3 regions of the Vibrio sp. T3Y01 genome follow, and region 1 is predicted to be linked to each of the others. Evidence: predicted binding sites of a transcription regulator. Region 1 holds the regulator's gene; each other region holds the start of a gene.

Region 1 (4,957 bases):
ACCTCATCAAAGAATTCGTCTTGCGTGAGGGAACAGACTACGGCGACGTTGAGATTTCCCTACAAAACAAAATTGATCAAGTGAAACATCAATTAGCTTCAGGTGAGGCCAACATTGTATTTTCCGAACTGCACGAGACCGTTGATATCCAGCTCACAAAACGCTTCTAAGCTGCGTTGAGAAAAGAGCCGTGTTATAGTGGAAAACGATTGCTAACAAGTAAGTTACTCATAAGACAAGGGTTGTCATGTCCGCTAAACATCCAATTATTGCGGTGACGGGTTCCTCAGGAGCCGGCACCACCACCACCTCAGAAGCCTTCCGCAAAATGTTCAATATGATGGACGTGAAGGCCGCTTGGGTTGAAGGGGATAGTTTCCACCGCTTCACTCGACCAGAGATGGACGTCGAGATCCGTAAGGCGCGCGAGCAAGGTAAGCACATCAGCTACTTTGGTCCACAAGCCAACGACTTCGGGGCCTTAGAAGAGTTTTTCCGTAAATACGGAAATGAAGGTACTGGCCAAGTACGTAGTTACCTACATACGTTTGACGAAGCTGTCCCTTATAATCAAATGCCGGGCACCTTTACGCCATGGCAAGATATCCCTGAAAATTCAGACGTGATGTTTTACGAAGGCCTGCATGGTGGCGTGGTTGATGGCGACATCAACGTATCTCAACACGTCGATCTGCTGATCGGCATGGTCCCTATCGTAAACCTAGAGTGGATTCAAAAATTCGTTCGTGACACTCGCGATCGTGGCCACTCTCGAGAAGCGGTAATGGACTCTATTGTACGTTCAATGGATGATTACCTTAACTACATTACCCCGCAGTTTTCACGTACACATATCAACTTTCAGCGTGTTCCAACCGTAGATACATCGAACCCACTCAACGCCAAAGGGATTCCAAGTTTAGACGAAAGCTTCGTAGTTATACGTTTGCGTGGTATCAAAAACGTCGATTTCCCTTACCTTTTGGCAATGATTGATGGCTCATTTATGTCTCGTCATAACACGCTAGTTGTGCCAGGAGGCAAGATGAGTTTTGCTATGGAGCTCATTGTAAGGCCAATCCTACAACAACTCATCGAAACCGGAAAAATAGGTTAACAAAACGACGTTCTGGTTGATTACTTTTCATACCGTGATCATGTGCACAATTTTGCGTAAAAAATCGTAGCTTGGTCACGATTAAAATCAAGAAATAGTACCTGAAAAAGGATACTATTCTTAAACGAAACACAAGATAGCTTGCAGCGCTCATCGAGTGCTCTTATCCTAAGAAGTCAATTCAGGCTTAGCTAAAATACGGAAAGCGGCAAGCATACCCTGCAGAGGAAGTGAGATATTATGGTTCTAGGTAAACCTCAAACCGATCCAACATTAGAGTGGTTCCTTTCACACTGTCATATTCATAAGTACCCTTCAAAAAGTACTTTGATTCATGCTGGTGAAAAGGCAGAAACCTTGTACTACATCGTTAAAGGTTCTGTGGCAGTTCTTATCAAAGACGAAGAAGGTAAGGAAATGATTCTTTCTTACCTAAACCAAGGCGACTTCATCGGTGAGCTAGGCTTGTTCGAAGAAGACCAAGAGCGTACTGCTTGGGTTCGTGCTAAATCTCCTTGTGAAGTAGCTGAAATTTCTTTCAAGAAATTCCGTCAACTTATCCAAGTGAACCCAGACATCCTAATGCGTCTTTCAGCGCAAATGGCAAGCCGCCTACAAGTAACTAGCCAAAAGGTTGGTGACTTAGCGTTCCTTGACGTAACAGGTCGTATCGCTCAAACGCTACTAAACCTAGCGAAACAGCCAGATGCAATGACTCACCCTGACGGCATGCAAATCAAGATCACTCGTCAAGAGATTGGCCAAATCGTTGGTTGTTCTCGTGAGACAGTAGGTCGTATCTTGAAGATGCTAGAAGAGCAGAACCTAATTTCTGCACACGGTAAAACTATCGTGGTATACGGCACTCGTTAATCTCGATTAACTGAGTCAAAAATATCAAAGCCACCAAATGCGAATTTGGTGGCTTTTTTATTACCTAAAGATCTAGAGTAGATGAGAAATCGCATCTCTAGGGCAAAGCCCGTACTTGTATCTTTCTTTAACCGTTGGTGCTTTCGAAGATCTTATCCGCCGATGCCGCAACAAAACCGGTGTAAAGCTCACCATTGGCCATTGGATAGCGCTTAGCGAACTCATAGAAGCCACCAGGAATCATCTCATTGCCTTCAACAAATGCCACTGGCACTTTGTCTGCCATTGTTGATGATTGCTCTAATAACACCTCTGGAGAGCCTTTTACCTCACCACCAGATGCGTTAATCGTAAAGCCAGCATCACTTAGGTAGTCATTTACTGCTTGTACTTCATCGAACTTGTTCAGTTGATTGACACTAACCGTGAAGTGGTTAGCACCGTAACCGTGAGCGGCTAACCAAGAAGCGTATTCGCTCTCTTTTGCTAACAGTTGGAAATCAGCGAAGCTCAAGTCCCAAAGGCGGCCACCAAATAGGAATTCATGCCCCTCTAACTTACTTGCATCAACCTGCTCAACCAATTTGGCAACGATCTGCTGTAATTCACTAGAACACTCTTCTACCTTCAACTCACTGATGAACACTTTCGGTTGTTTTGGATCTGGGTGTTCGTAGTGTTTAGCCACTAGCTTCTTGCTTTCAAACAGGTAATCGCCACATGCCTTATAACCTAACTCAAGGAAAGGTTTGGCTAATGTTTCGATACCAAGAGGAGCAACATTAAAAGTACGCAATGCAATGTGATCGTTGATCAGCGCTTCATCTTCTTTTAGCAAATGATGTACTTTCTCTGCGGATGGACAAAGCCTGTGAATGTAATCGTCCCATAGAGATTTAAAGAGTAGATCGGGCGTCATGGTGACTCCTTGTCAGAGGTTCTAGCAAGCTAGTAATTTGGATTAGAAAGGGAGAGACTGAGACACAAAGTCAGCAGCCATCAGCCTGTGACATACTTGTTCTATTATTATCTACCGCCCAATCTTGACGCTGAGCGTGGTTAAAACAAGGAAGCGATACGCTGCTTCCTTATTTCATAACTAATGAATGAGCCTTAGCTCAATATCAATCTAAACTACAGCTCGATACCTGGGCTAAACGTAGCTGGCAGTTGAGTTTCACCACCTTCCATTGAAGCCATTGGGTAAGCACAGTAATCTGCCGCATAGTAAGCACTTGGGCGTAGGTTGCCAGAAGCACCCGGACCACCAAATGGTGCATCACCACTTGCGCCTGTGAGTTGGCGGTTGCGGTTAACAATACCCGCACGGATATGGTCAACGAAGTATTCCCACTCAGAATCGTCTGTCGATACTAAACCTGCTGACAAACCAAAGCGTGTGTCGTTAGCTAATTCAACCGCTTGCTCTAGCGACTGATAACGAACCACTTGTAGCAATGGGCCGAAGTACTCTTCATCTGGCAGTTCAGCAATATTGGTTGCATCTATAATGCCTGGAGAAACAAACGCCGCTTCGCCTGCTTTTGCCTCTACTAGGCTGACACCACCTAACGATTGCAGGTTAGCTTGTGCGTCTAGAATAAACTTAGCGGCAGCTTCAGAGATTTGAGGCCCCATGAAAGGTGCAGGTTCAGCGAATGGCTGATCAACACGAATCTTTTGCGTCGCTGCGACCAGTTTGTCGAGTAGCAGATCACCCTTCTCGCCAACAGGAACATACAGGCGACGAGCACATGTACAACGTTGACCAGCACTGATGAACGCTGATTGGATAATGGTGTATACCGTTGCGTCTGCGTCACCGTATTGGTCACTGATCACCATAGGGTTATTACCACCCATCTCTAGTGCCAGCATCTTGCCCGGTTGACCCGCGAATTGACGATGCAGGATATGACCCGTATTAGCACTACCCGTGAATAGCACGCCATCAAGACCTTTAGCATCTGCTAGTGCGATGCCTGTCTCTTTAGCACCTTGCACTAGGTTGATTACGCCAGCAGGAAGACCCGCTTCTTGCCATAGCTTCATTGCGAACTCACCTGTCCAAGGCGTCTGCTCTGAAGGTTTGAATACCACTGTATTTCCCGATAGCAATGCAGGAACAATATGACCATTTGGTAGGTGGCCAGGGAAGTTGTAAGGACCAAATACCGCCATCACGCCCAATGGACGGTGACGAAGTACAATTTGGTTACCAGCCGCTTCACGTGATGCTTCCCCGGTACGCTCGTGATAAGCACGAATAGAGATAGCGATCTTGCCCGCCATTGCGCCCGCTTCAGTACGAGTTTCCCAAATAGGTTTACCCGTCTCTTTTGCGATAATTTGCGCGATCTCTTCGCTGTTCTCTTTTACTTTTTCCGCGAACTTCAACACGATCGCTTCACGCTCAGCAAAGCTCAGTTTTTTCCAAACTAGGAACGCTTCGCGAGCCGCTGCCACTGCAGATTCAACCTGTGCCGGTGTTGCGCTATCACCCTGCCACACTACTTCATTGTTGTATGGGCTTACTGATGTCATGGCATCACCTTGACCTGCTACCCATTGTCCTGCTATCCACTGAGTCATACTTCTATCCTTAAAATCTTCGACAGATAATCGCCGCTCTTATTGAGCCAACATGCGAACGAATTCGCCTTCTTTTACTTCAAGAGCGCTTGCTACTTCAGATGATAAAATCACTGTGTCGCTTGCTTGGTCATACGCACCTTTCGCGGCCACTGCGCGGAAGTTCTCAAATGAGGTATTACCAATTAGGAAGTCTTTAGAGCTAGAGTGCTCTGCAATTTGAACCTGTGCTCGAATAGAGTGACGTACAGATTCGATGTTTCTTAAATCACACTCGACCGTTGGTCCCGCATCAAAGATGTCGACATAACCACGATTCGTGAAACCTTCACGTTCCAACAGTTTCAATGCTGGGCGGGTGTTATCGTGCACTTG
Region 2 (4,957 bases), on a different contig from region 1:
TCACCACGAGCCACCATGACCACATCTGAAGCCATTATGATGTCATCCATGTTTTCAACGGTCGATACCGTCTCTGCTCGTTCAACTTTGGCGACCAAGTGAGCTTCTAAGCCTGCTTCACGCGCAAGTTGGCGAGCGTAGTGCATGTCTTCGCCGTTACGAGGGAAAGAGACAGCGAGGTAATCGACTTGGATTTGGGCGGCGGTGACGATGTCTCGTTTGTCTTTGTCGGTTAGCGCTTCTGCAGAAAGCCCACCGCCTTTTTTGTTGATGCCCTTGTTGTTGGATAGCGGGCCGCCAATGATGACTTCGGTATGAACGCGACAACCTTCGACCTTGGTGACTTTGAGTTGCACACGTCCATCATCAAGTAACAGAATGTCGCCGGCTGAGACATCATTCGGCAGCTCTTTATAGTCGAGGCCAACGGCTTGCTGGTCGCCCTCACCTAAACCTAGGCTGCTGTCTAGAGTGAATTCATCACCAACAGCCAGTTGAATCTTTCCATCTCTGAATGTCGACACACGAATCTTGGGACCTTGAAGGTCGCCGAGGATAGCGATTTGTGTCCCCAGTTTTTTTGCGATTGCTCTGACTTTTTCTGCACGTTGTATATGGTCGTCGCTGCTGCCGTGGGAGAAGTTCATACGAACAATATTGGCACCGGCTTTGATGATCTCTTCAAGCACGTTACCTTTATCGGTAGAAGGGCCTAGCGTTGTGACGATTTTCGTTTTTCTTAATTCAGCTGTCATGAATACTCCTAGAGTGAGGCCAGTAATCTTTTTAAAAGACTGAATTAAGTATATGCATTAATTGATAATTTATTGGGAGCTAGGAGGATATTTCTTGATTTGCCTTTAATTATTGAATTCAGGACTCAAACGCGATGTTTTATTCTAAAAATTAAGTCGTAAATTATCGATGTGAGTGTTAATTTTCCTCGAACTATTTGACTCGATACACAAAGATTCATGTATATACGTGATACTGGTCACGGCGATATACCAAGTGACTTCACAATTACTTCGCAAAGTAAAAAAATTATCCCGTTGATGATTTCTGGAGCGTAAAATGTACATGGCTCAACCGGGCCATATTGATCATATCAAACAGGTCAATGCTGGTCGTGTATATAAACTAATTGACCTTAAAGGTCCTATTTCTCGTATCGATCTGTCCAAACAAAGTGAGTTGGCTCCGGCGAGTATTACCAAAATAACCCGTGAACTCATGGAAGCTCACCTTATCCACGAGACGACGGTTCAAGAAGCTACGACTCGCGGACGTCCTGCTGTTGGTTTGCAAACCAACAATGAAGGTTGGCAATTCTTGTCGATGCGTCTTGGACGCGGGTATCTTACTATCGCGCTTCATGAACTGGGCGGCGATGTGCTTATCGATACGAAGATCGACATTCACGAACGCGACCAAGATGATGTACTTGCGCGTCTTCTTCATGAAATCGACGAATTCTTTCAAACTTATGCTGAGCAGCTCGACAGGGTAACCAGTATCGCGGTCACGCTTCCAGGCCTTGTGAATTCAGAGCAGGGTATTGTGTTGCAAATGCCGCATTACAATGTCGAAAACTTAGCTTTGGGTCCTGAGATCTACAAAGAAACGGGCTTGCCGGTTTTTATTGCCAATGATACTCGCGCGTGGGCGCTGGCTGAGAAGTTGTTTGGTAATTCTCAAGATAATGACAACTCTGTCTTAATCTCTATTCACCACGGTTTAGGTGCCGGGATTATTCTTGATGGCCGAGTTCTGCAAGGTCGTCACGGTAACATCGGTGAATTGGGTCATATCCAGATCGATAAGGAAGGCAAACTTTGCCATTGTGGTAATCGAGGCTGTTTAGAAACGGTCGCGAGTTCACAGGCGATTCGTGAACAAGTGAAAGAGCGCCTAGCCAATGGTGAAGAATCCACGCTTACCGTTTTTGAAGATGTCACGATTGAACAAATCTGTGCTGCTGCGGCTGATGGTGACCCACTGGCTGTCGAAGTGATTGAGCAGTTAGGCCGTTACTTAGGTTCAGCGATTGCCATTGTGATTAACCTGTTTAACCCAGAGAAAATCTTAGTCGGTGGTGTTATCAACCAAGCTAAGAGCGTTCTGTACCCGGCGATTCAAAAGTGTATCGAAGAGCAGAGCTTATCGGTTTACCATCAAGATTTAGAGCTGGTGGAATCTCGATTCTACAAGCAAGCAACCATGCCAGGTGCTGCACTTATTAAGCAGGCTCTCTACGACGGTCAGTTGCTAATGAAAGTTATTGAAGGTTAACTCTTTTCTCTTCTTTTAGTCTTCCCCGATCCTTTCCATGTACTTAAGCTTCGTATAACAACATTTGTTGTACTTAGTTTAAGCATTCTGTGCATTAGCGCTTTGCTTTAACCCATTGAAGTAGGCTATTGTAGCCACAGTTATTATTTGTCACTAAGGTGTTGTATGTCTGGCGTTTTAAATTCGGTTGATCAGAGAACGAAACTGGTTGGTGAAAACCGTCTGGAACTCTTGTTATTCAGCTTAAATAGTCGCCAATTATTTGCGATTAACGTATTTAAAGTTAAAGAAGTGCTAAAAGTGCCGGTGCTTACTCGCTTACCGGGCTCCCACCACCATATTACAGGGGTGGCTTCTTTACGTGGTGAATCAGTACCTGTGATTGATCTGCGAAGTGCGATTGGCTTTCCGCCGTCACGTGCAGAGTCTCAAGAAAGTAACTTGATCATTACGGAGTACAACCGAACTGTACAAGGTTTCTTGGTTGGACAGGTGCGTAATATCGTTAATACAACATGGACTGAAATCCAGCCGCCACCAAAGACAACAGGTCGTGCAAACTACCTAACCGCTATCACGCATATTCAAGAAGAAGATCAGCACAAAATCGTTGAGATCATCGATGTTGAAAAGGTGCTAGCTGAGATCATCGATTACGATGTGTCGATCTCTGAAGGTGTGTTAGATGAGCAGTTAGCTCAAGAGATGATTGGCCGAAACGTACTTATCGTTGATGACTCTTCAACGGCACGTAACCAGATTAAAGGCACTTTGTCGCAGCTTGGATTAAACATCATTGAGTGTTGTGATGGCTTAGAAGCTCTGAACTTACTCAAGGGTTGGTGTGATGAGGGGAAAGACATCAATCAAGAAATTCTGTTGATGATCACCGACGCCGAAATGCCTGAAATGGACGGTTATAAGCTGACACACGAAGTACGAACTGACCCAAGAATGCATGACTTGTTTATTACGCTAAATACTTCATTAAGTGGAAGTTTTAATGAAGCAATGGTCGAAAAAGTAGGGTGTAACCGCTTCATTTCTAAGTTCCAACCGGACTTGTTGGTTGAGGTAACGCAGGAGCGTATGCGACAGATTTTGTAAATTATACCGACAGGTGGTTTGTTTTGAGTGACCTTATGGAAAACGTTTGCTATTATTGATGCAGTATATTAATCGTCACAAAATATGCTCAACTACTCACGTAACTTTTCACGCACAATTTAAGGTAGTTCCTCTTAATGATATGGTTGACGTCTAAAGTTGTTATGACTTTAAGCTTATTACTATATAGGGAATTTAAGAAAAGACGTACGGAAGCTGACGTTGAGGTATAACTCAACAATTTGAAATAAAGGGAAGCAGGCGCTTCCCTTTTTCGTTTTATTTACCGATATAAAACAGTAATTTTAGTTGTTAGTGAAAGTCTCGCGATTTGGTTTTTAAGCCAACAATCTCATCGGTAATATCGATAAGCTTACCTGCAATCACATGTACCACTTCACCTTCTTTTTCTAGGATGCCTTGCACCTTTAACGCCTTGGCTGTGAGATACGCTTGCTGTTGAGCGCGCGCCGTTGCTCCCCATACCACCACATTAATATTGCCCGTATTATCTTCCAGTGTGACAAAGGTGACGCCTGCTGCGGTTCCGGGGGATTGCTTACCCGTTACAAGCCCAACAACGGTGACCATGGATTTGTGTCGTTGTTGTTTTAAGTCTTTCATATGAGTGAATCGACCTAGTCGGTTAGCTTCTTCCAGTAACGTGATGGGGTGCTTATTCAAAGAGATCCCAACACTGGTGAAGTCCTCAAGTAAATCCTGCATCTCACTGGGTTGTTGCAATCTTTGTTCGTCATTACCTTTTTCAAAGCTGTCATCGATTTGACTAAACAAGGGTAGATCAGAGGCCGAGTCCATAATCGCCCAGCGAGTTTGAAAGCGGTCACCTGAAACGTTGTGAAGCGCATTTGCTGAGGCAAGTAGCTCAATGTCTTTCTTGTTGATTGATAACTGTTTTACCTGGCTAGGGTGGCGATAACCCGAGCTCGGCCGGTTAGCTAACACACTCTGGATACCATGTTCACTCAAGCCTTTGATTTGTCTCATCCCTAAACGTATGGCTAAACCATTTTGTTGAGAGACAACGGTGTGGTTGTCTTGAGAGGCATTCACGCATACTGGGAGTATCGCCACATTGTGTCGCTGAGCATCTTGTACCAATTGCGATGGGCTGTAGAACCCCATAGGTTGGCTATTCAGTAAGGAGGCGTAGAAGCACTCAGGGTAATAGCATTTTAACCAAGCTGAACAATACGCGAGTACTGCAAACGAAGCGGAATGACTCTCCGGGAAGCCGTACTCACCAAAGCCACATATCTGTTTAAAGATTTGCTCGGCAAACTCAATGTCATAGCCTCGCTTTTGCATGCCTTCAATGAGCTTGTTTTTAAATTTAAATACGTTGCCGTTTTTCTTCCAAGCGGCCATCGCACGTCTGAGCTGATCCGCCTCACCACCTGTAAACCCTGCAGCGACCATAGCGAGCTTTATCACTTGCTCTTGGAATATAGGCACACCCATAGTGCGCGATAGAACGGATTCAACCTCTTTCGAGGGATAGCTGATTGGCTCAATACCATCACGGCGCTTGAGATAA
Region 3 (4,957 bases), on a different contig from region 1:
AGAGATCAAGTAAAGCGTATTGGTCCAACCGATGTCAGCATCCTGATTTATGGAGAGAGCGGCTCAGGCAAAGAGACGATTGCACGCTCTATTCATCAAAACTCCTCACGATCTCAAAAGCCATTTCTAACGGTGAACTGCCGTGCCTTGTCTGAAATGAGAATAGAAGCTGAGGTATTTGGAATATCAGCACAACCAACGTCTTCTCCTTGTATGCTGGAAGAGGCCGATGGTGGCACCATCTTGCTCAATGATGTTTTGGCGATGCCACGTAATCAACAGTTGAATCTGCTGCGTTTTCTACAAGAAGGCAAGATTGAGACCGCAGAAGGACCTAAGTCTGTTGATGTGAGAATTCTGGCTGCGAACTCCTCTGATATCGAGAAAGCACTGATAGAAGGGGACTTCAATGAAGAGCTTTATCACTATATCAATGTACTGCGCATTCATGTTCCGAGTCTGAAAGAGCGTGTAAGCGATATCTCCGTACTAGCTGATCACTTCCTACGAGAGTATTCGAAAGAGTTTAATGCTCAGGCTAAGAGTTTTTCAGACGATGCCATTCGTTCGATGAATCGCTACCACTGGCCAGGCAATGTTCGCGAATTGATGAATCAGATAAAGCGTGTTGTGTTGATGTCGGATGCAGTGATCATCGAAGATCACCAACTCGATTTACCAAAACAGAATGATGAACGACGTAGCTTGAAGAGTATTCGTGAACGTTCAGAGCGCGATGCGTTGTTAATTGTTTTGGAATCATACGGTGGTCAGGTTTCGCTGGCAGCTAAAGAACTTGGTGTATCACGGGCAACCATGTACCGTTTGTTGAATAAACACAGCCTTATTTCTGAGGGAGTTGTGTAGAACTTTCTTCTAAGTCATTCAATCTGTTCGTGTAAATTTAAGAGCCACGCATCATGCGTGGTTTTTTTGTTGCTAGTCGTTGCGTTTATGTTCGAACAACTGAGAGATGAACTCTAAGTCGTTAAGAGAGATATGCTGTGATTTTATATAATCATAGTGAATATGTTATATGTAAATGAATATGCAACTGATATTTCAGGCGATTGCATTGTTTTAAAAATGTTAACCAATTAGCGGTTGAATAATATACTCACTTGGTTAGACTTTAACCGTGAAAGCAACGATTTAACAAAGACTTGTCTGCTTTTACTTCCCCATTTCTTTTTGGATTTTTTAGTTAGCTTGGAGGCGCAAATGAAACATTTCGATTTTATACAGCACATTTGCGCGTCGTTTGATCCGTGTACTGACATGGTGACTGTTATGTCACAAATCTCAGCCATGGCCGATCGAAACACCCAAGATAAACCTAACTAATAGATCCGTATCCTTATTTGGCTGCGGAAAAATAGCAGCTAAGTGAGAAGCCCTCATACTATCTAACACGCTATTTTTCCTCAGTTGACTCAACAACTGGAGAGTTATTATGCGTCACTCAGTATATTTAAAATTAGCAACAGTCCTTATCCGTGCCGATCTTCGTCGTGAAGAGCGGGAATGGCAGCGAAAAGTACGTCGTAGTTCACTAGACCTACCTTGGCACAACACTCATTTGCTAAGAGATATTGGCCTTGAAGCCGATGGTCGTCCAATTGGTTTCTCTGAGCCTGAAGTTGTCACCATTGAACGTCGTGTTCGTCATCTTCGTCGTGTTCTTAGCGCGCGAATACCGACGTAATCTTTCGGGGTTGATCGCACCTTTCAACCCCTTAAATCATTGACGGTGATAGTTAGGTGTCAAAAGTGAGCGCTTTTGAACTAGAACTGGACAAAAAAGAGAAGCATTGGCTTCTCTTTTTTGTTTTTTTAATCGATAAAAATCAACGTGCCCTAGTAAAGAAATAGAGTTCTACTAAGCTATAGAGAGCAAGGGAGGCCGGTTATGCAAAAGCATCAGTTAGACATGTGGCTACATGGAGAGCACAAAGACTCGTATCAAATCCCCAAAGTGTACGTTATTGGCTGTTCCGATATCTCGGAATATCTGCTGGCTGTGGAGTACAAACATAAGCTTGAGCCGGTAAAACAAGATGGTGAGCCACTTCACTTTGGATCTTTGGATCAAGTGAAAGAGGAGTTACTCCGGCTAGGGTTTGAAAAGGCCTATCTTCGCTTGCACAATGCTTATGACGAATTTGGCAGTGAGCCAAGTCAAAGCTACTGTGATATCGAATTAGCGTTGAAACCTCATTGATCAAAGAACGTAACTCACTGATATTGTTTCGTACTAATGTTTATTGGGCTATGCGTAATGCGTCGTCAGCAAGTTGTGAGTAAATTGAGTTCGCAAATAAAACCCACGAGGCTTGGTCTTGATGGGCTTGCCACTGGCTCCATAAGCTTCAGTTAACACGCGACTGTTTGCGGCCTTTGGACGTAAGTGTAGGGCTTCTCCATGCCTTGCCGTGATCTGTTCAACGTTCCCTAAAACGATCAACTCCATCAACTCTTCCCAGTCTCTCTTTAGGAGTTCGTTCTCAGCTTCACTTGGTGTCCATAGTAGTGGTGATCCAACGTGACGTTCTGCCAGCGGGATTTCTCTTTCCCCTTCTACAGGGATCCACAACACTTTAGACAGTTTATTGCGAACATGGCTGGTTTCCCATGTCAGTCCTTGCACTCCCATTAATGGCGCCACACAAACAAAGGTGGTTTCAAGTGGCTTACCAGAATAGCCAATCGGAATACTCTTTAGCTCGATGCCTAGCTTCGCGAAATCCTGTTCTGGTTTACTGCCAGCAGGTGCTCCTAAGTGCCATTCTAACAGTTGCCCAACCCAGCCTTTGTCTCGCTTAAGATCGTTTGGCATGTCCATCTCTGCTTCATCAGCGAGCTCTCTGAAGGTCATCCCGGCAATCGCGTAAGCTCTGTCTAACAACTCTTGTTGTGTTTGTGGTTCTGGTTTCATAATAAAAGGCATGATCAAAAAAATGATTTTATCAGAAGTTATCACCAAATGACGACTGGTTAAGAAATGATCTCCTAGTCGAAGAAGGGATCAAACTTAGGGTTATCCACAGGACATAAAGGTAATTAATTGAAATATTAATTTAGTGGATAAATAAACAGGGGTTTTTGGTGGATAAAATGCTTGCTAAATGGGGTGTAAAATGAATCTTTCACTTGGTAGTGTGGATAAACACCGGGGTGGTTGATCTTTGAGCAGCTTGTGTTTTTAAAAGATCTTTTGTGTTTTGACTGTGCTTTGATTTTTTATTTTTATTTTAAGGTGTTGATTTTTAATGTTTAAGTTTTTGTTTTTCTAGTGGGCTGGTTTTAGTGTTGATGAATCTATGGATTAAATAAAACGATTGCGGCTAATTCTTCACATAGTTATTCACAGAAAAGGTGAATAAATGTGGTCTAGGTCTCACTATTGTGTGGGTAACTCGAATTTGAGCAAAACTTATCCATATTTGCAGATAATATTCATAAATATAGCGCTTATCACGTCACTAAGTTTGCTCCAATTGGGGATATGTGGAAAAATCAGTGTAATTAAAAATTTAGATAGAGGTTGGCCAGTGATAGATGGCGATGGTTACCGATTAAATGTTGGTATTGTAATCTGTAACAACCATGGTCAGGTCTTCTGGGCTAAACGATACGGGCAACATTCATGGCAATTCCCTCAAGGGGGAATAGATGAAGGTGAAACTCCGGAACAGGCAATGTACCGTGAGTTGTATGAAGAGGTTGGCCTTACTAAAAAGGATGTAAAGATCGTCGCGACAAGTCGTCATTGGTTACGCTACAAGCTACCCAAACGACTGGTTCGGTGGGATTCTAAACCTGTCTGTATTGGACAAAAACAGAAGTGGTTCCTTTTACGCTTAGATTGCGATGAATCGCGTATCAATATGCAGCGTGGGAGTACACCTGAGTTTGATGGTTGGCGTTGGGTGAGTTACTGGTACCCAGTTCGACAAGTAGTTTCTTTTAAGCGAGATGTTTACCGTCGAGCGATGAAAGAGTTCGCATCTTTAGCAATGCCGTTTAAAGAGCGAAAAACAAAAGGAAAACGCAAATTGCGTAGAGGTTAAGCATGCTCAGTCAACTAAGGGAAATAGTTGAACACGTATCAAGAGTTGAAGATGTATCGACGGCACTTGATATTCTAGTTAAAGAGACATGCAGTGCGATGCAGACGGAATGTTGCACCGTGTATTTAGCCAATAATGATATGCAGCGCCTTGAGTTGATGGCAACTCAAGGCCTGATCTTTGAAGGTAATAGTATTCACATTGGTTTCGACGAAGGCTTAGTTGGCCTCGTGAAACGAAGTGCTGAACCTATTAACCTTGCACAAGCGTCTGCTCACCCTGCTTATAAGTTTTTTCCAGAACTTGGAGAAAACATTTACCACTCTTTTCTTGGTACTCCTATTATCCATCGCAAGCAAGTGCTTGGCGTATTGGTTATTCAACAAAAAACACCTCGTTTATTCAGCGAGATGGAAGAGTCATTCCTCGTTACGCTCTCAGCTCAACTTGCGGTTATTGTCGCGCACGCTCAAACCCAAGGTCATTGGCTGTTGGAACAACAAAAGCTGCCAGGCATCAAAGGTATTGCTGCTTCATCTGGGGTAGCGATTGGTGATCTGTGGTGGGACAACACCCAACCTGAATTAACGGATGTGTATCCTGCTTCGACGCTCAATATCGAGCGCGAGCAAGAGTTATTGGCAGTGGCGGTTGAGAATGCCCTCAATGACTTCAAGCGCATGCGAAAGCGCTTAGACAGTGAAATCAATAAAGACGCATTGGCGATCTTTGACCTGTTTACGCACTTACTCAACGATCCTATGTTGCGTAAGGATCTAAAAAGCCAGATTCAGAAAGGCGATAAAGCGGACTGGGCACTAAGGCAGGTGGTTGAGAGCTATTCCAATCGCTTTGCTCGTATGTCGGATGTGTATCTGCGTGAAAGA

What was found. The regulator CRP, encoded in region 1, controls carbon source genes, mostly activating them, when cyclic AMP is high. The targets are predictions, from matches to a motif close to TGTGANNNNNNTCACA.
Region 2: the regulator CRP is predicted to act here: its motif matches at 984-999, upstream of F0232_RS07295 (ROK family protein).
Region 3: the regulator CRP is predicted to act here: its motif matches at 3,385-3,400, upstream of rppH (RNA pyrophosphohydrolase).

The regions. Positions count from the first base shown of each region.
Region 1 is NZ_VTXJ01000033.1:16,351-21,307, forward strand. It holds gene F0232_RS23685 (YheU family protein) at 1-170, shown strand, start outside; gene F0232_RS23690 (phosphoribulokinase) at 248-1,117, shown strand; gene crp (cAMP-activated global transcriptional regulator CRP) at 1,358-1,990, shown strand; gene F0232_RS23700 (DUF1338 domain-containing protein) at 2,118-2,909, opposite strand; gene astD (succinylglutamate-semialdehyde dehydrogenase) at 3,125-4,582, opposite strand; gene astA (arginine N-succinyltransferase) at 4,622-4,957, opposite strand, start outside.
Region 2 is NZ_VTXJ01000005.1:83,912-88,868, forward strand. It holds gene pyk (pyruvate kinase) at 1-755, opposite strand, end outside; gene F0232_RS07295 (ROK family protein) at 1,075-2,292, shown strand; gene F0232_RS07300 (chemotaxis protein CheV) at 2,458-3,399, shown strand; gene F0232_RS07305 (error-prone DNA polymerase) at 3,712-4,957, opposite strand, start outside.
Region 3 is NZ_VTXJ01000007.1:232,512-237,468, forward strand. It holds gene vpsR (cyclic-di-GMP-binding transcriptional regulator VpsR) at 1-867, shown strand, start outside; gene F0232_RS10100 (hypothetical protein) at 1,454-1,705, shown strand; gene F0232_RS10105 (DUF6482 family protein) at 1,910-2,221, shown strand; gene mutH (DNA mismatch repair endonuclease MutH) at 2,270-2,935, opposite strand; gene rppH (RNA pyrophosphohydrolase) at 3,552-4,070, shown strand; gene ptsP (phosphoenolpyruvate--protein phosphotransferase) at 4,073-4,957, shown strand, end outside.